Regions from separate parts of the Dyella sp. PARNA 12/25 genome, predicted to be linked through region 3. Evidence: predicted binding sites of a transcription regulator. Region 3 holds the regulator's gene; each other region holds the start of a gene.
What was found. Region 3 encodes FliA, which starts transcription of late flagellar genes. Its sites were predicted from a motif close to TAAAGTTTNNCNNNCNNNGGCCGATAA; they were not measured.
Positions count from the first base shown of each region.

Region 1: a site for FliA is predicted at 1,506-1,532, ahead of AC0GUR_RS10920 (chemotaxis protein). Genes of this name have one in related genera too.
Region 2: a site for FliA is predicted at 3,295-3,321, ahead of AC0GUR_RS00550 (methyl-accepting chemotaxis protein). Genes of this name have one in related genera too.

Region 1 covers NZ_JBVQCI010000004.1:125,187-132,465, forward strand. Annotated here, with positions in the region: gene flgA (flagellar basal body P-ring formation chaperone FlgA) at 1-92, opposite strand, end outside; gene AC0GUR_RS10915 (methyl-accepting chemotaxis protein) at 89-1,396, opposite strand; gene AC0GUR_RS10920 (chemotaxis protein) at 1,575-2,507, shown strand; gene AC0GUR_RS10925 (class I SAM-dependent methyltransferase) at 3,582-4,634, opposite strand; gene AC0GUR_RS10930 (helix-turn-helix transcriptional regulator) at 4,767-5,414, shown strand; gene AC0GUR_RS10935 (glycosyltransferase family 2 protein) at 5,918-7,279, shown strand, end outside.
Region 2 covers NZ_JBVQCI010000001.1:122,336-129,614, forward strand. Annotated here, with positions in the region: gene AC0GUR_RS00545 (GGDEF domain-containing protein) at 1-1,604, opposite strand, end outside; gene AC0GUR_RS00550 (methyl-accepting chemotaxis protein) at 1,618-3,264, opposite strand; gene upp (uracil phosphoribosyltransferase) at 3,516-4,157, opposite strand; gene AC0GUR_RS00560 (ATP-binding cassette domain-containing protein) at 4,190-5,788, opposite strand; gene AC0GUR_RS00565 (PsiF family protein) at 6,044-6,400, opposite strand; gene AC0GUR_RS00570 (aminotransferase class III-fold pyridoxal phosphate-dependent enzyme) at 6,609-7,279, opposite strand, start outside.
Region 3 covers NZ_JBVQCI010000002.1:633,934-641,212, forward strand. Annotated here, with positions in the region: gene AC0GUR_RS07645 (protein phosphatase CheZ) at 1-63, opposite strand, end outside; gene cheY (chemotaxis response regulator CheY) at 60-467, opposite strand; gene AC0GUR_RS07655 (RNA polymerase sigma factor FliA) at 526-1,302, opposite strand; gene AC0GUR_RS07660 (MinD/ParA family protein) at 1,304-2,227, opposite strand; gene flhF (flagellar biosynthesis protein FlhF) at 2,242-3,633, opposite strand; gene flhA (flagellar biosynthesis protein FlhA) at 3,735-5,825, opposite strand; gene flhB (flagellar biosynthesis protein FlhB) at 5,836-6,972, opposite strand; gene fliR (flagellar biosynthetic protein FliR) at 6,983-7,279, opposite strand, start outside.

The DNA of each region.
Region 1 (7,279 bases), on a different contig from region 3:
GCCAGCGTGCGTGCAGCTTCGGCCGGCTCCGCGGCGTGGGCGGGCAGCACGAGGGCGAACAGCAGCGTTGTAGCCAGCCGTCGCAAGGTCATAGATCGGAAAGCAGCACGTTGAGTTGGGCCAACAGCGTTTCGCGCTCGCTTTCGAGTTGCTGCACGAGCTGGCCGGCCTGATCGAGCTGGCCGTCACACAACAAGGTGGCGAAGGTGCTGCCTTGCTCGCGCAAGCGTGCTCCTGCGGCGGTCAGTGCGCTGGCGGCGGGGTGATGGGCGCGGCCTTCGGTCAGCCGATTCAGCGTGCGATTGAGTGCCTGCGTGTCGAACCAGCGACGATCGAGTGCGGCCGGCTCCTGCAAGGCCAGCTCCATGGCCTGGCGCAGGCTCTGCGCGGCTTCGCGGATGGTCAGGCTGAGGCTGGCCGGGTCGGAGCCGCTCTCAGTTTCCAGCCAGTCCAGCGCCAGTCGATGAGCGAGCAGGGCACCTCGGCTCAGTGCTTCGGTCTGGCGGCTGGCTTCCGCCGCGCGGCGATGCCACGCACCCAGCGCTGCCTGCGCGGCAACGGCGCGGGCGTGCTGGGCATCCTGATTCTTGTGCATGGTGCTGATGCGCTCGCCGATCTGGCGCAACGCCTCACCACTGTCCTGCAGCGAGGTTTCGGTTTGCGTCAGGCCGCCTTGTGCACGTTCGAGACGCTGCAGGCCTTGCTGCACATCGCTATCGAGCTGCTGTGAGAACTCGCCGATGGAACTGGTGACGCCTTCGATCTCACCGGTGGCCTGGCTGGTTTTCTCAGCCAACTGCTTCACCTCATCGGCCACCACGGCAAAACCGCGACCCGCCTCGCCGGCGCGTGCCGCTTCAATGGCGGCATTGAGCGCCACCAGGTTCGTCTGGTGCGCAATCTCCTGCACCACGCCGGTGAGTTTGCGGATCTGCGCTACTTCTTCGGCAAGCTTGCTCTGGTTGCGGTTCATCGCCGACAGGGCTGTACGCAACAGGCGAAGCTGGCCATCCAGCTCGCTCACGCTGCGCTCGCTGGCTTCGCCGGTTTGACGTGCGTAGTCCAGGCCGGTGGCAATCTGCTGCAGAGATGTCGAGATTCCGGCGCTGCCATCCGTCAAGCGACCGACGTCGTCACGACTTTCCTGCGCCGACTGGTGCATGGCCGACTGCTCGCGCACCAACTGTTGCGCCGAGCCCAGCACCAGGCCCTGCTGCTCCAGCGTCTGCAACGCCACGGCCGCTGGCGGCTTGGTGGTGGAAACCGCTACCAACAGCGGCGCCAGTGCCTTCGCGGCGCGCGGGTGGCGGGCGGACAACTGCGCCACCCGCGCCTGGTCGCCCGCCGCGGCGGCGTGCGCAAGCTCGGCTAGATGCTGGCTCCAGATCAGACTCATGGGTGGATCATTCCTTCCTATAAGGGTCGCCCCGGCATCGGCGGCAAACGTCGGAACTTGAGAAGCAAGCGACGTGCCACGTGTCGCAGGGCGCGCGAACAAGCGCTGTTCAAGCTGACGCGGGACTGGCCGATACGTGGGCGTAACCTGCGGCAATGCCGCCAAGCGAGGAGTCCGCATGAGCGGCGCGTGGATGGACAAGATCGAACAGCAGACCCGGCTGGCCGGGCACAACCGCATTGCCATGCTGTTGTTCCGCATGGGTGACGAGCAGCTGTTCGGCATCAACGTATTCAAGGTGCGCGAAGTGATGCGCCGACCGCCCATGGAGCGCATGCCCGGCGCACTGCCCTTGGTGGCCGGCAGTTGCGACTATCGGGGCACGACCATTCCGGTGATCGATCTGGCGGTGGCGCTTGGCTACCCCTCCTTGCGCGACGAGCCCTCCGCGCACCTGATGGTCACCGAGTTCAGCCGCACCGTGCAGGGCTTTCTGGTAGCTGAGCCGCAACGCCTGATTCACTGCGACGGCGAATCCATGGCAGCACCCGCACCGGCGCTGGGTTTCGGCACCCGCGTCAACGCGGTGACGCGAGTCGACGGCGCGCTGGTGGCGGTGGTCGATGTGGAACAGGTCCTGGCCAGCCTCAATGCGACACCCACTGAGCTGTCCGCCCCCATGCAACGCATCTCCCGCGTACACGACCTGCAACCGCGCCGCGTGATGGTGGTGGACGACTCGCTGGTCGCGCGTAATCAGCTGGTGAATCTGTTCCGCCAGATGGATGTGGAATGCATCGTGGCGCAGGACGGAAAGGAAGCCTTGCAGCGCCTGCAAGAGCTCGCGCAGGTGGCGGAGGATGACGGCGTGACGCTGGTGGTGTCGGATATCGAGATGCCGCGCATGGACGGCTACGCACTGACGCGTGCGATTCGCGAGACGCCTGCGCTGCGCTCGTTGAAGGTGGTGCTGCACAGTTCTATCAGCGGCATCTTCAATGAGGCGATGGTGCGAGAGGTGAGTGCGGATCGCTTTGTGGCGAAGTTTCAACCGGATCTGCTGGCGCAGACGGTGTTGGAGTTGATGCCGGAGAGGTTTGAGCAGTTCTGAGGCTTGTGGGCGCGCGGTCGCGCCCTAACTCCCTCTCCCCTCTGGGGAGAGGGTTGGGGTGAGGGAAAGGTGCTTGCGGGAGCGTGTGTTCCCTGCGGCGTCATCCCCGCGAAGGCGGGGACCCAGCGCCTCTGCTCTGATGTGAGGTTCTCGCAATTTGGCTCGCCTACGGCGGGCTTCCGACGATCTGCCGATCGCCGGGTCACTTTCTCTTGCTTGCCCAAGAGAAAGTAACCAAAGAGAAAGGCACCCCCGCTTGGCGCTGGCCGGTGAAGCCGGCCAGTCCGTGAGGGGCTGCCGGGCTTTTCGACAGGACATCCTTGTCCTGTTGAAAAGGGATCGGCGTCCTGCCGATCCCCCTGCGGGCCTGATCGTCCACCCCTCACCGCCGCAAAGGGGCCCGAAGATCAAAAGCGAAAAGCCAAAAGCCAACGCCGCCTTGTAGGAGCGCACTCGTGCGCGACCGCAGAATGTTGTCGTTGCCTCACTGATTGGCTTTCGCGTGTCCTACCGCTGAGCCAGAACCCAGCGTTGCGGTCGCGCACGAGTGCGCTCCTACAGAAAAAGCCGGGGCGCCAGGTCGCTAGGCGAGCCGTAGATTTAAGCCCTCTTCGCTGCGGCGCGTTGCGGGGTAGCCGCAGTGTGGCGGCGCGACGCCTGTCGCAATCCGGGCTCCGAAACCTTCAGTGCTTGTATCCGACGCCATGCAGAGCACCTCTGCACTATGGCGCGTTGCGGGGTAGCCGTGCCGTCTGTCGGATGGATCGCACGGTGCCGATGACCGAAACCTCCAAGGCTTGTATTCAACACGACGCTACCTGAGCTCTGAAGGCCGTTTTCTTTGGGTTACTTTTCTTTTGGGCCAGCAAAAGAAAAGTGACTCGGCCTTCGGCAGAAGGTCGAAACGCCCGCCGCGCAGGTGGCACGCTGGCGGTATCGCTCATCCAGAACTAAGAGCAAAGTCACTGGATCCCCGCTTTCGCGGGGATGACGGCTCGGATGAGGCGGTGAGGCGGTGAGGCGGTGAGGCGAGAATGCTGCCACCCACAACCATGTCGAGGACAACGCCCCCACCTAATGCCTAGCCTCCAACACAATATTGAACGGCGTCTCCGCCGCCCTCCGAAACCTGCTAAACCCACCACCATCAACAACCACCTCCCGCAACCGCGCTTCCCCCGCCTGCGCCCCCAACGCCGGCCCATGCCGCGCCAGCGACACCGGCACACAGATCTGCGACGACGCGCCGTAATACACCCGGCCGACCGGGTTGAGGTTGTCCTTCACGCGATCCCCGGCAAACGGCTCCACGATCATGCAGCTGCCGTCCTCCTTCAACGCCTCACAGGCATGCCGGGCAGCGCCCACCGGGTCGCCCATGTCGTGCAGGCAATCGAAGAAGGCAATCAGGTCGAACTCCTTGCCGTCGTAGCCCACCGCATCCGCCACCTCAAACGACACATTGCTGACGCCGGCCGTGCGAGCACGCTCACGTGCCACGTCGATCGAGGGCGCGTGGTAGTCGTAACCCACGAACTCCGCCTCGGGGAACGACTGCGCCATGAGGATGGCACTCGCACCATGGCCGCACCCCACGTCCGCCGCGCGTCCGCCATGCTGCAGCTTGTCCACCACACCTTCCAACGCAGGTAGCCATGCGCCGATCAGGTTGGCGTTGTAGCCAGCCCTGAAGAACCGCTCAGTGCCCTTGAACAGGCAGGGATGGTGTTCGCCCCACTCCATGCCTTCGCCGTTGCGGAAGTGGTCCAGCGTGCGGTCCTTGGCGTGGAAGATCGCCTCCACGATCCCGTACGCACCCGGCAGATCCACCGGGCCGTTCGGGTTGGCCAGGCATAGCGCCTGCTCTTCGTTCAACCCATAGGTACCACTGGCTTCGTCGTAGTCGACGTAGCCGCCGGCGGCTTGATTGCCAAGCCACTCACGCACATAGCGCTCGTTGGTGCCGGTGCGCGCGGCGAGCCCCGCCGGGTCCAGCCGTTCGGCCGCAAGCGCCCGATAGAAACCCAGTTCGTCGCCGATTTCGATCAGGGTGGCGCTGATGGCCGCCCCAAGGTCGCCCACGGCCTTGCCCAGAAACGCCTGCAGTCGCTGCTCGTCGATTGCCATGACACACGCTCCGCGGCACCGCCCACGTGGCGGTGGAGTACGATGAAACACCCTGCATACGCCTTCGACCGCCAACGCGCCTCTCCCAAACCGGACAGCGCGAAAGCCATAGGTTGATGGCTGGAGCCCTCCATGCGAGAGCCGTCGCGGCATCCGGTGACGCGGGAACCACACGCAAGTCCCTTACCTGGCGCTTGCGACGCGGAGCTGCTGTCCACCCTGCTCGATCAACTGCTGATCGGCGTGATGCTGGCCGACGCTTCGGCGCGGCTGTGCTATGCGAATCGACGGGCGCAGGAGCTGCTGGCTGAGCGCGACAGCCTCGTGCTGGGCCCTTCCGGATTGGTCGCCGCCACCAACGGCGATACGCGCCGGTTGCGCCACGCGCTGGCTCTGACGGCCGCTCCTCGTCCCGACTCGCCGCTGCCCACCCGTTACCTGGCCCTGCCAAGGCGCTCGCCGCAGGGGCGCGTGCTCTTGCTGCGACTTTCCCCCTTACCAGGCACCGCACCGTTGGCGGCCATCTTCATCACACCGCCTGAACATCTGCCACTGGTACCGCGCGAGGCCATCACCGAAGCGTTCGGGTTGACGCCCCGGGAAGCCGCGCTGGCCGGCCTGCTGGCCGAGGGACACGAACTGCGCGATTGCGCGCGGCTGTTGCTGATGGGGGAAGGCACCGCCCGCAGCCATCTCAAGCACGTCTTCGAGAAGACGGTAAAACACAGCCAGTCCGCGCTGGTGGCGGAGCTTTGCCGGATCGCCGGCCCCTGCCGGTGAGCGGTGGAACAGGTGCTGGAGCCCGCTAGGGATGCCCGGATTAAATCGCCGCACCCGTCACCGCACGGTAGGCGCGCAACGCTTCGCCCCGCCACCTCGACAGGCAACCAGCCTGCCTTTGACGGCGTGACTGTGCGTTGCGCGCCTACCGTGCGGCCCCAACAGTTTGAATGTAAATGAAGGGGTGACATCCAGAAGGCCCACAAGCGGCGGCGCGCGACTTGAACAGACGGCCAGTCTGCCCTGCGTCACGCACCACCGCCTGTGGGCCTTCTGGATGTCATGCCGGGCACGGGGATTTGATCAGGGCATCCCTGGCCCTGACCTAGCGCTGACCGCACAACCAAGTCTTGCATTGAGCCCGATGCGCTCCATGGTTAAGCTCTTAACGCTTTTCGGCCTCGTGTGAGGCAGCCACGGGGACCGTTTTGAGTAACGCATCGAACCACGACAGCCGGCATCCGCTGCTCACGGCTACTCTGCTCGCCCTGATCGTGGCGGCCATGAATATCGGCCTGTGGTGGTGGAGCAATCTCCCGCATGGCCCCGAGGACTGGAAAGGGCCGATCGGCGGCTTCGCCCTGTCCGCCTTCCAGCGTTACCAGAGCCCGCTGAAAAACGATTTTCCGTCGGACGACGAGATCGAAGGCGACCTGAAACTGCTCAAGCAGTACACCTCGCGCGTCCGTACCTACTCGACGTTGGAAAACCCGCAGGTGTACCGCCTGGCGGAGCGGCAGGGTCTGCACGTGCTGGCTGGCGCCTGGATTGATCGCCGCCTGGACAACAATGAAAAGGAAATCGAAACGCTGATCGCACAGGCGCGTCGTTTCCCCAATTCGATCGACCGCGTGCTGGTCGGCAACGAGGTGCTGTACCGCAACGACATTCCGGCGGAGCAGCTGATGGCCTACGCCGATCGCGTGCGCGCGGCGGTGCACCAGCCGGTGTCGATTGCCGAGCCCATTGGCGTGTGGCAGAAGTACCCCGAGCTGGCCGATCACGTCGACTTCATCACCGTGCACCTGTTTCCGTACTGGAACGGTATTCCGGTGACCGGCCCTGGCAGGGGGCTGAATGCGTTCCCCGCCGTGGCCGATGTGCTGGGCAGCTATGAAGTCCTGCAGAAGATGTTCCCCAACAAGCCGATCGTGATCGGCGAAGTCGGCTGGCCGTCGAACGGTGACCGCTTCAAGTACGCCGACCCGTCGGTGTCGAATCAGGCGATCTTCCTGCGCACATGGTTCAACGAAGCCAAGAAGCGCAACATCGACTATTACGTCATGGAAGCCTTCGACCAGCCCTGGAAGGAGAAGCTGTCGGGTCGCACCGAGGCGTACTGGGGCATGTTCAATGCCGACCGCCAGCTGAAATTCCCGTTCACCGGCCCGGTGACGGAAGACACCGCCTGGCCGTGGAAGGCGCTAGCCGCCAGCCTGCTGGCGCTGTTGCCGATGATTTGGTTCGCCAGCCGCTACAGCCGCTTCAAGCTGATGGGCCGCTTCTTCTTCTGCGCGCTGATCCAGCTGGCCTGCGGCCTGATCACCTGGTCGGCCACGCTGCCGTTCAATTTCTATCTGAGCTGGATCGACTGGACCATGCTGGCCCTGCTGTTCCCGGCCCAGATCGCAATCCTCGCCATCCTGCTCATCAACGGCTTCGAGTTCACTGAAGTCTTGTGGCGCCGCAAATGGATTCGTCACGCCGGCCTGCTCGCACCCGACCCGGTGGAAAAGCAGCCGTTCGTGTCCATCCACCTGGCCTGCTACAACGAGCCGCCGGAAATGGTCATGGTGACGCTCGACTCGCTGGCCGCGCTGCACTACGAGAACTACGAAGTCCTGGTGATCGACAACAACACCAAG
Region 2 (7,279 bases), on a different contig from region 3:
CCGCGCAGGCCACCTTGGGCGATGTCTTCTTCATCGAACAAGTGCGGTGAGCGCGCGTTGAAGGCGTCGATGACGCGCGTGCAACGCGCCTCCCAGTCGGTACTCTGGAACAACACCACGAAATCGTCGCCGCCAATATGCCCCACGAAATCCAGTGACGGATCCACGTGTTCGGTAAGCAAGCCGGAGAGCAGGCGAATCATCTCGTCGCCGCGCGAGTAGCCGTAGTGATCGTTGAACGGCTTGAAGTCGGTGAGATCCACATGCACCACCGCAAAACGTTCTGCACCTTCCAACAGGCGTTCCAGGTGCTCGGTGGTGGGCATGTTGCCGGGCAGGAAGGTCAGCGGGTTGGCATGGCGGGCGGCGTCGATGCGTAGCTCGCTGACACGCCGCACCAGCGCCTCGCCGGTGCCCAGGCCGCGATAGTGGCCGCTGCTGGTGACAATGAATCCATCGGCAAGGTAACGCTGGTCCTCGCCGCGCAACACGTCGGCCAGACTTTGCAGGCTGCGCTGCTCATCGCACACCAGCGGCGCGCTGTTCATCAGCGCGGTGCACGACTTGCGTGCCAGCAGTTCGCGGGCAAACGGCTGGGCCATGCGTTCGTTCATCAGTCGGCGATTGATCAGCCCGATGGGGTGGCCATCTTTCACCACCGCGATGGCGTGCAGCTCGGGGTGATCCACGAACAGCGCCATGACTTCTTCGTTGGTCTGGCGTGGATGTACCGAAGGCGCTTCGAGCAGCAGGTGGCTGACCTGGGTCGGTCGTTGCGTTACTGGCCCGCGCGGACGAGGCAGCACGGAAACCGACGGCGTGCGCAGCAACAGTTGCGCCTCGGCACTGGCTTCTCGCGCCGGCTCATTCGCTGGGCGGCCGATGAGAAAGCCTTGGACATAGGGCACCCCCAGATCGCGCAACACACGAAGGTCTGCCGGATCTTCCACGCCTTCACCGACCAGATCGGTGCCGAGGGTTTCGGCGACCTGGCACAGCGAGCGCACGATGGCCAGTCGCCCGGCACTGCGCGAGATACCGTGAATCAGGTAGCGGTCGATCTTCACCACGTCAGGGTGAATCTCGTTCCACAGCTCGAAGTTGGAGTGACCGTTGCCGAAATCATCCAGCGCAATGCGTATGCCATGGGCGCGCAGGTAGCCGAGCGCATGGGCGAGGCGCGCCGGATTCTCCACCACGTCGCGCTCGGTCACTTCAATGGTGACGCGCGCGGGGTCCAGGCCGCTGTCGGTTAGTGCGGCAAGCACATCACCCGGTCGCAGCGTGTCTTGCAGAATGGCGTGCGCGCTCAGGTTCACCAGCAGTCGGCCATCGTCCTGGTAATTGCCGAAGGCGCGGCAGATCGTGCGGGCGGCATGCAGTTCCACATCCACCAGGCGGCCTTCCATCCTCGCCAGCTCGAGCAGGTCGAGAATGGAGAAGTTGCCTGGCATGAAGGCGCAACGGCTCAAACCCTCGTGCGCGACGACTTCCAGCGTGTCGACGCGCACCACGGGCTGGAAGACTGGTGTCAGGCTTCCTGCAGCGAGTGCGCGCTCGAGCATGGCATGTCGGGAGTTGTCGTAGGCGAGGGTGGGGAACATGCCTCAGATCAGTTCAGGCCGCGGCGGCGGCCTGAGGTGCGGGCGTCATGGCCGGTGAGGGTCTCGCATCATGCGTTGACCCGTGAATACTCCCCCGCTCGGAAGGAAGACGGAAGAAGGCAACCTGACGCATCAGCGCCTCGGCGTCGGTGCTCAGTGCGCGCCCCGTGACATTGATGTCCTCCACCAGGCCGGCGTTGGCTTGGGTGATACGGTCCATGTCCATCACGGTGCGGTTGATCTGGGTGATGCCCGTGACCTGGGTCTGGCCTGCTTCAGAGATCTGGGAAACCAGCCCCGATACGCGCGTGACGCTCTGCACGATGCCGTCGAACGCCTGGCCCGACAACGTCACGCGGGCACGTGCTTCGTCCACGGCCTCGGTGCTGCTGGTCACCAGACGACGGATCTCCTTGCCAGCGTCCACGCAGCGCTTCGCTAGCTGACGCACTTCGGCCGCCACCACGGCAAAACCGCGTCCGCGTTCGCCGGCTTGTGCTGCTTCAATGGCTGCGTTGAGTGACAGCAGGTTGGTCTGGAAGGCGATGCTGTCGACCAGGTCGACGATCTCCGCAATGCCACGGCCAGCTTGCTGAATGGCAAGCATGGCGTCGATGGCTTCGTTGGCCACGTGGCGACCTTGCTCCACGTGACTCATCGCTTCACGTGCCGCGTTGGCGGCACCGTCGGCGTGGCCTGCGCCTTGTACGGCACTGGAGGCCATGTGCTCCATCGAAGCGGCAGTCTCTTCAAGACCTGCGGCCTGTGACTGTGTGCGATGGCTCAGTGCTTCGTTGTCGCGGGTGAGGCGATGCGCGCGTTCATCCACGGAGAGAGCGCTGGCGCGCACCTGGGTGAGCACGTTGGTGAGCTGGGCATCCATAGATGACAGCGCACGCAGCAGCTTGCCGAGTTCATCCTCCACGCCGGCTTGAATGGGCTCACCGAGAGCGCCGGAAGCGATACGTTGCGCCACCTGCGTGGCGAGGTTCAGGCGCTGCATCAGCGATCGCATCAGCGCACCATCGAGCACGATGGTCGTGAGTAGTGCAGCCGCCAGCAAGGCGAGCAGCAGCATGATGCCTTCGCTATTGGCCTGATGCTGCGTCTGCACCTGCTGGTTGCCCTTGGCCAGCGCAGCCTGGAACAGGTTGGCGAAATCGCTCTGCAGCGGCTCGTAGGCGGGTTGTACTTCGGTGCTGAGCTTGAGGCCGCCCAGGTCGAACTGTCCGGCATCGAGCAGCGCCAGTGTTTCGTCGATGGTGCGGTCAGCCTCGGCGCGATGCACGGCCGCAATCTTCAGCGACGACGCTTGTTCCTGTGCAAGCTCACTGCCGAGCAAGGCTTTCCAGTGGCGCTCGGCGTCCACGCGGTCGGTGTGAATGCGCGTGTGTGCGTCTTCGACCGCCGAGGGCAACTGCGACAGCACGGCATGCACCAGCGCCTGCAGGCTGCTGTTGTAGTCATTCTGCACGCGGCCCACATCGGCAACCGGGCTGAGCGAACCTTGCACCAGATCTTGGATGCGTATGTCGGCTCGATGTAGCTGGATAAGGCCCGCCGCGCACATCACAGCCAGCAATCCAAGGATGGACAGCAGGCGCAGCAGGAGTCGCTTGCGCAGCGTCAGTCCGGGAATCCATTTCGGTAGTTTCGACATGGGGGAATCTGCGTGAGGGGACTGCAAGAGCTGTCGGCTCACTGCGCGGCAACTTTAGCCAAATGATCAAAAAAAGATGTGTTCAATCAGCCTGTTATGTCGAAATCGAACGGGCGGAAAAGCGCGGGAAAGATGACACGGAGAGATGTCGTTTTCGTGACTTTCGTGCTGCGGTTCTCACAATGCGTGCGCCAAGAAAAAGGCCCCGCCGTGTGGCGAGGCCTGATCACGTTGTCAAAGCGGAAGGTGAATCAGCCTGCAGGCAATTGCTTGGTGCCGAAGATCTTGTCGCCGGCATCGCCGAGGCCCGGCAGGATGTAGCCATGCTCGTTGAGTCGCTCGTCGATGGAGGCGGTGTAGATCTCCACATCCGGATGCGCGGCTTCCATGCGCTTGAGCCCTTCCGGCGCGGCGACCAGAAACAGGCCCTTGATGCGCTTGCATCCTGCGGCCTTGAGCATGTCCACTGTGGCGACCAGCGTGCCGGCGGTGGCCAGCATCGGGTCGACAATCAGCGCGATGCGCTCATCCATCCGCCCGGTGAGCTTCTCGTAGTAGGTGATGGGCTGCAGCGTTTCCTCGTCGCGCTGCAAACCCACCACGCTGACCTTTGCAGCGGGGATCAGGTCGAGGACGCCGGGCAGCATGCCCAGGCCAGCGCGGAGGATGGGCACGATGGTGACTTTCTTGCCCTTGATCTGATGCACGGTGAGCGGGCCGGCCCAGCCGTCGATCGCCTGCTCGACGGTTTCGAGATCCTTGGTGGCCTCATAGGTCAGCAGTGCGGCAACCTCGGAAGCCAGCTCGCGGAATTCCTTGGTACTGATGCCGGCGCGGCGCATCAGGCCAAGCTTGTGCTGGATAAGGGGGTGGCGTACTTCAACGATCTTCATGGGGCGGGCCTGGCAACAAAGTCGAGGGATTGTCACTCACCCAGGGTGACGAGGGCGAGTGGATGGTGCAGCTGAAGCACGTGGTCGATGCGCGCATGGGCCACGAGGTCAGGGTCATGGCTGACCAGAATCAGCGAGCCGCGGTAAGTTGCCAGTGCCAGTTCGAGCAGGTGACGGCTCTCCAGATCGAGGTGACTGTCCGGCTCATCGAGCAACAGCAGATCGTATGGCTCGGTGGCGCTGTCCACCGCGAGCAAGGCCAGCTTCACGCGTTCGCCACCGCTCAGGAGACTTGCCGGCACGTCGATGCGTTCGCGGCGCAGGCCGATGCCGGCGAGGAATTCGCGATAACGCGTTGGCGTATGCCCGGGTGAAAGCCTTTGCAAGTTCTCCAGCGCGCTCTGGTCGTCATGAAGCAGGCTGTAGTGCTGGTCGATCAGCAGCTGTCGTTCGCCCTTGCGGATCCGTCCCGCACGCAAGAGCGCATCGCCCGCGATGGCCGCGAGCAGGCTCGACTTGCCGCTACCATTGTCGCCGCTCACATGCAGTCGCTCGCCGGGAGCGAGATAGCAGTCGATGGGCTGCGCATGCCCGTGGGGTGGAATGACACCTTCCAGTTGAAGCGCTGCATGAGTCGCTGGAAGTCCGCCAAGGTCGAAGCGCTGTGCACGATGCGTGTCCATGCGTGCGCGGGCCTGGTCTAGTTCTTCGCGTTGCCGTGCCTGTTGCCCCAGCTGCGATGTGCGCAGGCGTGCCGAGGTGTCTTCCGAACGCTGCTTTTGGCGGTCCATCAGGATAGTCGGCATGTTGGCGTTCGCGCGTTCGCGATTTGCCTTGTGCTGGCGTTGCTCGAGGCGAAGGCGTTCTTCCTGATGTCGCCGATCCAGCGCCTTTTGCTCGCGACGCGCCTGATCCAGTTGCCGCTCGGCTGCTTGCGCTTCTGCGTCGCGGCGCGTGGCGTAGCTTGAGTAATTTCCACCATATCGACACAGCCCCGGCGTCGACAATTCATCGATGCTTTCCACATCGGCGAGCAGACGGCGGTCGTGGCTGATCAACAGATAGCCGCCCGCATGCGCCGCCAGACGCTCGCGCAACCAGTCGCGGCGACGGCCATCCAGATGATTGCCGGGCTCATCCAGTATCAGAAAGTGATCGGGTTGCTCGAACATCTGCGTCAATTGCAGGCGCACACGTTCACCACCACTGAGGCTTGCCCAGGGGCGTGCGGGATCGTTGGGCAATCCAACGCCAGACAGCCAGCGGCTGAAGCGCTCGCGCACACTCCAGTCATCGGCAAGCGTCTGGAAATCCGTCGGGTCGACACTGCCTGCCTCAATGCGCTGCAACGCATCGAGTTTGTGCTGGACGCCAAGCGCGCCTGCCATGGTCTCGCCGGCTGCAGACAAGTGTTGTGGCAGATAAGCGACATCGGCATAGCGAGTCACGCTGCCATAGGATGGCGCGAGCTGGCCCGCCAGGATGCGGCCCAGCAGTGATTTGCCGCTGCCATTGCGCCCAATCAAGGCATGTCGGCTGACGGCGAAGGACGCGTCCACATCGTGGAATACGGGATCGTGCCCGGGCGGGGTAAAACCCAATTGATGGGCGAGTATGGCTATGGCTGTCATAGACCCTCCAGCAAGGAGTGGTGTACGACAGGGGGCCGGCGCAAAACGCGCTAAGGGATGTCGACCGCCCTGTCACTCGTGGCCATACGTGACGCGCCCTAGAAAGGCGGCAGTCAGTTGGCAGGCGAGTGGCTTAGAGGCGCATGTCGGCGGTGAATCCCGGAGAGAAGTGAAAACGCAGAATAACAGACAAGTCTTAAGCGCAAATAAAAAAGGGCGCCGGCCATCACCGGCGCCCTTGGTGCTGCTGCGCGATCAGTGCGCGGCAGCCGGGGCGGAATCACCCTTCAGGCAGGTGCTCATGAACTGCTTGCGGGCATCGCCCTTCAGCGACTTGGCCTGCGGATCGGCATTACAGGCTTTCATCTTTTCCTGCTGGGTCTGCTTGGTCGGTGCGGCGGCCGGGGCCTCGCCTTTCAGGCAGCTGCTCATGAAGGCCTTGCGGTCGTCGCCGGTTTTGCCTGTCGCCTGCTTGTTGCAGTCGGTCATACGCTGCTGCTGCGAGTTCTTGGCGGGTGCGCTGCTGCCCGCGTCCTGCGGCGCGGCAAAAGCGGTAGAGGCGGCAAACGCCAGCGCGACGCTGGCAACCATCAGGCTCAAACGCGAAGACATGCGGGTACCCTCCTGGATGACCGGCGAGTGCCGGTGGCGCAAGTCTATGACTGCCGGCGGGGCGCAGGGGAGGGGTGTCGAGGCCTGTCGAGCGCGCCGTTCAGCAACGCCGCAGGTCGCTGACCGCCACCTCAACGATTCCAAATGAAAAGGGCCGCGCCCGTTGCCGGGGCGGCCCTCCTGTGGTGCGGAGCGTGCGCTCAGTGGCTCAGGCGGCTTCGGCCTTGAGCTTGCGTGGGCCCTGCAACAGAGCCTGGCGAACATGCGAGACCACCAGATCCACCTCGGCGCTGGTTACCAGGAAGTGCGGGGTGAAGCGCAGCGAGTTGGTGCCGCCATGGATCACTCCGATGCCGCGTTCGCGCATGTACTCCTCGATGGAGTTGGCGCCGTAGCACTTGAACTCCGGCGACAACTCACACGAGAACAACAGGCCGGTGCCCTGCACCTTGGTGATCAGGCCGCCCAGCTCGTTCTTCAGCGTGCTGAGCTTGTCGACGAATTCCTTGCCGCGCACCCGGATGTTGTTGCGCACGTCATCGGTAAGCTCGTTGAGCGTGGCCAACGCCACGTCGAGTGCGCGCGGGTTGGTCGTCATGGTGTTGCCGTAGATGCCCTTGCGATACAGCTCCGCGGTGTGCTCGTTCACGGCGAGCACGGACAGCGGATACTGGCCGGCGTTCAGTGCCTTGGAAAAGGTCTCCATGTCCGGCGGCGCCAGCTTCTCGAAGCCAGGGTAGTCGGTGATCGACAGCACGCCATGCGCGCGCAGGCCGGCCTGGATGGAGTCGACCAGCAGCAGCGAACCGTGCGCTTCCGTGAGCGCGCGAGCCTTCTGGTAGAACTCCGGCGTGACTGCGCGACCCGGGTCGCCTTCAC
Region 3 (7,279 bases):
GAGCAGGTCATGCAGTTCTTGCGGCATGGCTTCACCGGCCATTACGGAGGCTTGTGCGTTCATGCGGTGGCTCCGCTGGCGGCGAGACGTTCAAAGATCTTGGACAGCTTTTCCTGCAGCACGGCGGCGGTGAACGGCTTGACGATGTAGCCGTTCACACCCGCCTGCGCGGCGGCAATGATCTGGTCGCGATTGTTTTCGGCAGTGACCATGAGCACCGGCAGGCCTTTGAGTGCCGGCTCAGCGCGAATCGCGCGCAGCAAGTCGATGCCCGTCATGTTGGGCATGTTCCAGTCAGTCACCACCATGTCGAAGGCGTTGTTGCGCAACATGGTGAGGGCGTTTTCGCCGTCGTCCGCTTCCTGGATCAGACCATTGCTGAAACCCAGCTCGACCAGCAGGTTGCGAACGATACGCCGCATGGTGGAAAAATCGTCCACCACGAGGATCTTCATATTCTTGTCCAAAGGACTCTCCGGTTTTTTCTAGGGAATGGGTACGGGGAATCGTCGAGTCACTGCAAGATCAACGCGTTTTGCTTCTCCCCCTGCCCCGTTCGCCGTTTTCTGTTCCCTGCCCTGTCCAGCCCGTCATGCGCGCACGCAACCGCACGATGGCCTGACCATGGATCTGGCAGACCCGCGATTCGGTGACACCCAGCACCGCGCCGATCTCTTTGAGGTTCATTTCCTCTTCGTAATACAGCGACATCACCAGTTGCTCACGCTCCGGCAGACCGCCAATGGCCTCCACCAGCGCCCCGCGCATGCCGTCATGTTCCACGCTCTCCTGCGGCCCCAGGCTTTCGCCGTCGGCCACATCGAACGCTGCGCCGCCTTCTGCGTCGTCCGGTGCGGAAAGACTGAGCAATCGCGCACTCGCCGCATCGGCCAGCACCTGGTGGTATTCCTCTGCACCCATGCCGAGCCGCTTCATCACTTCCGCGTCGTCGGCATCCGCGCCTGTTTCTATTTCGATCTGACGGACCACCTCCGCCATCTCGCGTACTTTTCGGTGCACCGATCGGGGTGTCCAATCAGTGCGCCGCAATTCATCGAGCATCGCGCCACGAATGCGGATGCCCGCAAACGTCTCGAAGCTCGCATTGCGCCCGGTGGCGAAATTGCGCGCAGCCTCCAGCAACCCCACCATGCCAGCCTGAATCAGGTCGCTCACATCCACGCTTGGCGGCAGACGGCCCATCAGGTGATAGGCGATTCGTCGCACCAGCGGCGCATGCTGGCGAACCAGCTGATCGGCACTCTGCCGTTGCAGTTGCAGATATTCGGAAGCCACACTCATGTCACCACCCCGTCGCTGCTGCGGCCTGCCTGCTGAAAAAGGCGATGCGATCCAGGCCTAGTCGCTCGGGTTCACCCCATGTATCGACCGCACCCGCCAATTGCTTGAATGCCTGTCCCGAACGACTGGACGGCCACAGATCCACCACCGCGCTCTGGCGCCGAATGGCCTGCTTGAGCCGCTCGTCGCTAGGCACATGGCCCATGAATTCCAGTGCCACGTCCAGGAAGCGGTCACACACCCGGGCCAGCTTTTGATGCAGCTGGCGCGCCTCGCTGTTGTTGCGAACCATGTTGGCCACCATGCGGAAGCGGCGCACACCAAAGTCGCGGCTCAACACCTTGAGCAAGGCATAGGCATCGGTGAGCGAGGCGGGTTCGTCGCACACCACCAGCACCACGTCATCGGCGGCGGCGGCGAACATGGCCACGTTGTCGGAGAGGCCCGCCGCCGTATCCACCAGCAAGTAGTCGGGCGGCGACGCCAGATCGTCGAATGCGCGAATCACCGCCGCATGCTCGGTGTTGCCGAGCTGGGCGAGGCGCCGCGTACCCGAACCGGCCGGCACGATCTTGATGCCGTGCGGACCGGAAAGCAGCAAATCTTCGATACTGCAGGTGCCGTCGAGCAGATGGCCAACATGCCGCGAGGGCGTCAGTCCAAGCAATACATCGATATTGGCAAGGCCCATGTCGGCGTCAAGCAGCATCACCTCGCGCCCCGCCATAGCCAGCGCGATGCCAAGATTCACCGACACCGTGGTCTTGCCCACGCCACCCTTGCCACCTGCCACGGCAATCGCGCGGCATTGCTTGCGTGGTGGCGGGCTGGCCAAGCCAAACGCCTGGTCGTGTGATGGCGTCTTCCGGCCATGTCGTTCTGCCAACGCGCGCAACATGCTTTCCAGACCCATTGCCTGATTCATTGCGAAGACACCGTTCATGCGTTCGCCACCGCTAGTCCGAAACGATCCGCCATCACCACGTCATCGGCGGGCGCATGGCTTTTGAGCACCTGCGCCGCGCGGCACACCAGCACGCGGGCATCGGCCGTGGCGATGTCTTCCGGTACGCGCTGACCGTCGGTGATGTAATCGAGCGGCAACCGGTGACGGATCAGCACCGACAAGGCGCCGCCGAGGCTGGGCGCTTCGTCGAGCTTGGTGAGGATGCAGGCGTGCGGCCTCAGCGGCATGTACGCGCGCACCGCTTCATCGAGCGATGACGCTTGCGCATTGGCAGCGAGCACCAGGCAGGCACGCAGATCGCCGCCGTTGCCCAGCACTTCCAGCTGCTCGGCCAGGCGCGGATCGCCACCGGCAAGGCCGGCGGTGTCCACCAGCACCGTATGGCAACCGCGGAGCAATTCCAGCACCCGGCACAGGCTGTCCGCGTCGTAAGCGGGATAGACGCGCACACCGAGCAGGCGACCGTAGTGTTCCAACTGCGCCGCCGCGCCGATGCGGTAGTGATCCGTGCTGACCAGCGCGACCTGCGATGCGCCATGACGCATCACGGCACGCGCCGCCAGCTTGGCGATGGTGGTGGTCTTGCCCACGCCCGTCGGCCCGACCAGTGCAGTGACACTGCGCCGCTCGGCGTGATCGCGGCGCCCGATCGACAGGCTGCGGCTCAACATGCCAAGCGGCAGGTAACGCGCCTGTTCGGTATTGATTTCGGCCGGCAGATCATCGGCCAGCTGTCGCGCCACATCGGGCTCAATGCCCAGGCGGGTCATCTCGCGAAGAACGCGAGCGCGCATCGGGTGACGGCGCTCCATGTCGTTCCACACCAAGCTGGAAAGTTGCGTCTCCAGCAGTTCGCGCAAACTGCCCAGCTCGGCGCGGACGCGTGCGGTGTCCTGCACGGCGCGCTCGAGCAGTGGATGAATTGGTGAAGAAGCGTCAATGCTTGTCTCGGGTTCGACCGACGACGCGGCCGTTTCCACTAGCTTGACCACTCGCGTATCGATGGAGACTTCGCCGGGCGGCGGCAGCGGAGGACGACGCGACAGCGTGACGGTGACGCCCTCGTCATCGTCGTGGGTCACGGCGGGCAGCGGCGGCGGCATGGCTTCGCGGCGACGCGCCACGATGGGCTTCTCTTCCGGCATCGGTGCCTGCGCAACCGGCGTGTGCGCCTCGACCTGCAACGGTGCGCCGTGGCGTGCGGCTTCGCGCACCAGGGCTTCATCGAAATCCACCGCGGCGATGATTTCGATGCCTTCCTCCAGCCGACGCGTAGAGAGGATGACGGCATCCGGCCCCTGCTCTTCACGCACTTCACGCATGGCCTGGCGCATATCAGCGGCCACGAAACGCTTGATCTTCATTTACTCGCTCCGCTCGCGGGAGTGCGGGCAATGCCTGCCGCCACGACCTGGACTCACCCTGCTTTTCCAAATCCCCATGCCCTGCTCCCGATACCTGGCTCTTATCGACCCAGCGCCTGCACCAACCGCACCCGGCGGTTGTCCGGCACCTCGTTGTAGGCGAGTACGTGCAGGTTCTGTGCCACGTGGCGAGTGAAGCGCGCTAGCCACGGACGCAGCTGCGGAGCGACCAGCAACACGGCCGGTTCGCCGCTCATTTCCTGCTTGCGCGCGGCGTCCGCAACGCCCTGTTGCAGGCGGTCGGCGAGGCCCGGTTCCACCGCAGCGCCTGCTACACCGCCATTTGCGAGCGATCCCAACAGGATCTGCTCCAGTTCCGGTGCCAGCGTGATGACGGGAATTTCGGTACCAAGGCCGCTGATCTCCTGCACGATCTGACGACCGAGCGCCACACGCACGGCGGCGGTGAGGGTGCCGGGATCCTGACTCTGCCCTGCATGCTCCGCCAAGGATTCGACGATGCTGCGCATATTGCGGATCGGCACGCGCTCGGCCAGCAGGTTCTGCATGACCTTGACCACCACGCCCAGCGACAGGCGCTTGGGCACCAGGTCTTCCACCAGCTTCGGCGTGGTCTGCGCCAGACGGTCGAGCAACTGCTGCACGTCCTGATGACCAAGCAACTCGTGCGCGTGGCCTTGCAGAATGTGCGAAAGATGTGTGGCAACGACGGTGGCGGGATCCACCACCGTGTAGCCGAGGTTCTGTGCCGTCTCGCGCTGGCCCGGCTCGATCCACATCGCTTCCAGTCCAAAGGCCGGATCGCGCGTGGAAATACCTTGCAACCCCTCCTGCACACGGCCCGGATTGATCGCCAGCAGACGATCGTTGTGCACCTCCGACTCACCCATGGGCACGCCCATCAAGGTGATGCGGTAGGTATTGGGGCCAAGATCCAGGTTGTCCCGGATATGCACCGGCGGCACCAGGAAACCCAACTCCTGCGACAGCTTGCGACGCACCGATTTGATGCGCCCCATCAACTCGCCACCCTGATGCGTATCCACCAGCGGGATCAGCCGATAGCCCACCTCCAGACCCAGCGGATCCACACTGGCGACATCCTCCCAACCCAGTTCGAGGCGTTCGGTTGGCGTGACCGGCACTGGCACATCGGCGGCGGCCTTGGCCACCCGTTCCTGCGCTTCGCGTTCGCGCTTGACCATCAGCCATGCCGCGCCGCCACAGGTCGCGCCCAACAACAGGAAGGCGATGTTCGGCATGCCGGGGACCAGTCCCATGACACCCAGCACCACACCCGCCACCGCCAGCGCACGCGGCTGGCCAAACAGCTGACCGACCAGCTGCTTGCCCATGTCGGTGGACTTGGACACACGCGTCACGATCACCGCCGTGGCGATGGACAACATCAGCGACGGCACCTGCGCCACCAGACCGTCACCGATGGTGAGCAAGGTATAGGTCTTGGCCGCTTCGCTCGCCGACAAGCCATGCTGAAGAATGCCGACGAAGAAGCCGCCGACAATATTGATGATCAGGATCAGGATGCCGGCGGTGGCGTCGCCGCGCACGAACTTGGAGGCACCGTCCATCGAACCGTAGAAGTCCGCTTCCTCGCGTACTTCCTGGCGGCGCTCGCGCGCCTGCTCCTGATTGAGCAGACCGGCGTTGAGGTCAGCGTCGATGGCCATCTGCTTGCCTGGCATCGCGTCAAGGGTGAAGCGCGCGGTCACTTCAGACACGCGCGTGGCACCCTTGGTCACCACCACGAAGTTGATGATGGTGAGGATGGCGAACACCACCAGGCCCACTGCAAAATTGCCGCCGATGACAAACTCGCCGAACGCCTCGATCACCTTGCCCGCAGCGCCGGGGCCGTCGTGGCCGTGCAGCAGCACCACGCGGGTGGAGGCGATGTTCAAAGCCAGACGCAGCAGCGTCGCCATCAGCACCACGGTGGGAAACGCGGCAAATTCCAGCGGACGCATCACATAGATCACCGCCAACAGAATCACCAGTGACAACGCGATGTTGAAGCTGAAGAGCATGTCGAGGATGAACGGGGGCAGTGGCAGCATCATCATCGCCAGCGCGGCGAGCATGATCACCGGTGCGCCGAGGCCGCGGCGTCCGAGCGTCTTGAGAGTGCCAAGGGCGGTTGCGTTTGCCATGGTGTTTCCGTCAGAACTTGTAAGGACCCATCAGGTCCGGATCGACTTCAGGTTGCGGTGCCTTCGGCGGCTCATCACCGCGCGACACCGCCTGTTTGAGCTGAAACACGTAAGCGAGCACCTGCGCCACGGCGACATAGAGCGACGAGGGAATCTCGCGATCGAGCTGGGTGGTGGCGTACAGGGCACGTGCGAGTGGCGGCGCCTCCACCATGGGAATGCGATGACTGCTCGCCACCAGGCGTATCTGCAGCGCCAGTTCGTCCATACCCTTGGCAATCACGCGCGGCGCACCCATGCGGCCTTCGTCGTAACGCAAGGCCACTGCAAAATGCGACGGGTTGGTCACCAGCACGTCGGCCGTAGGCAACTCCTGCATCATGCGCTTGCGCGCCATCTGGAACTGCAGCTGACGAATGCGGCCCTTGAGTTCCGGATTGCCGTCGCTTTCCTTCGACTCGTCCTTCAGCTCCTGACGCGTCATGCGCAGGCGCTTGGTGTGGTCGAACTTCTGATAAAGCGCATCGGCGCCGCCAATCAGCGCCAGGATTGAACCGAACAGCAAGGCACCGTGGCCGAGCAGGCGCATCGCCCTGACCATGCCCGCATCGACCTCACCCTGGCCGGTGCCCATCAGATCGCCTTGCCAGTTCTTCAACACCATCACCAGCACGGCCCCAATCAGCAGCAACTTGAGCAAGGACTTGGCCAGCTCCACCAGACCGCGCACCGCAAAAATCTTGCCCAGACCCTTGATGGGGTCGAGCCGCTCCAGCTTCGGCTGCAGCGCTTCCGAACTGAAGTTCAAGCCGCCCAACAGCACCGGGGCCGCCAATGCGCCGAGCATGGTCGCCACGGCAACCGGCGCAAACAGCGACAAGGCCTCGTGCAGGGCCATGTTCAACACGCGCGACGGCAGCTGGTCACTGAACAGCGCCTCCCGGCCGTAGCTCATGCCCATGGTGTAAAGGCGACGCACATGCACCAGGGCGCCATTGCCGCCAGCGATAAGCGTGGACACGCCTGCCAATACCACGACCGCGCCGGAAAGATCGCGCGAACGGGGTAGATCGCCTTTCTCGCGCGCTTCGCGTAGACGTTTCTCTGAGGGTTGTTCGGTGCGTTCCTGTTCGTCGTGCTCGGACATGGCGTACTCCTCAACCGCCCGCCAGTTCGTGCATCAACGACCAAGCCTTGACCTGCAACGACTCGAACGCACCCGGCACGCTGCGCATCGAAAGCCACAGGGCAACGAAGCCCAGCGTGATCGTGATGGGAAAACCCACCGCGAACAGGTTCATCGACGGCGCGGCGCGACTGATCGCCGCAAAACCGATGTTGACCATCAGCAGCGACGTCATCGCCGGCAAAGCAACGCGCACGGCACCACCGAACAGATGCGTGGCGAACGCCACCACCGAATACAAGCCATTGGCATCGATGCCTGACTGCCC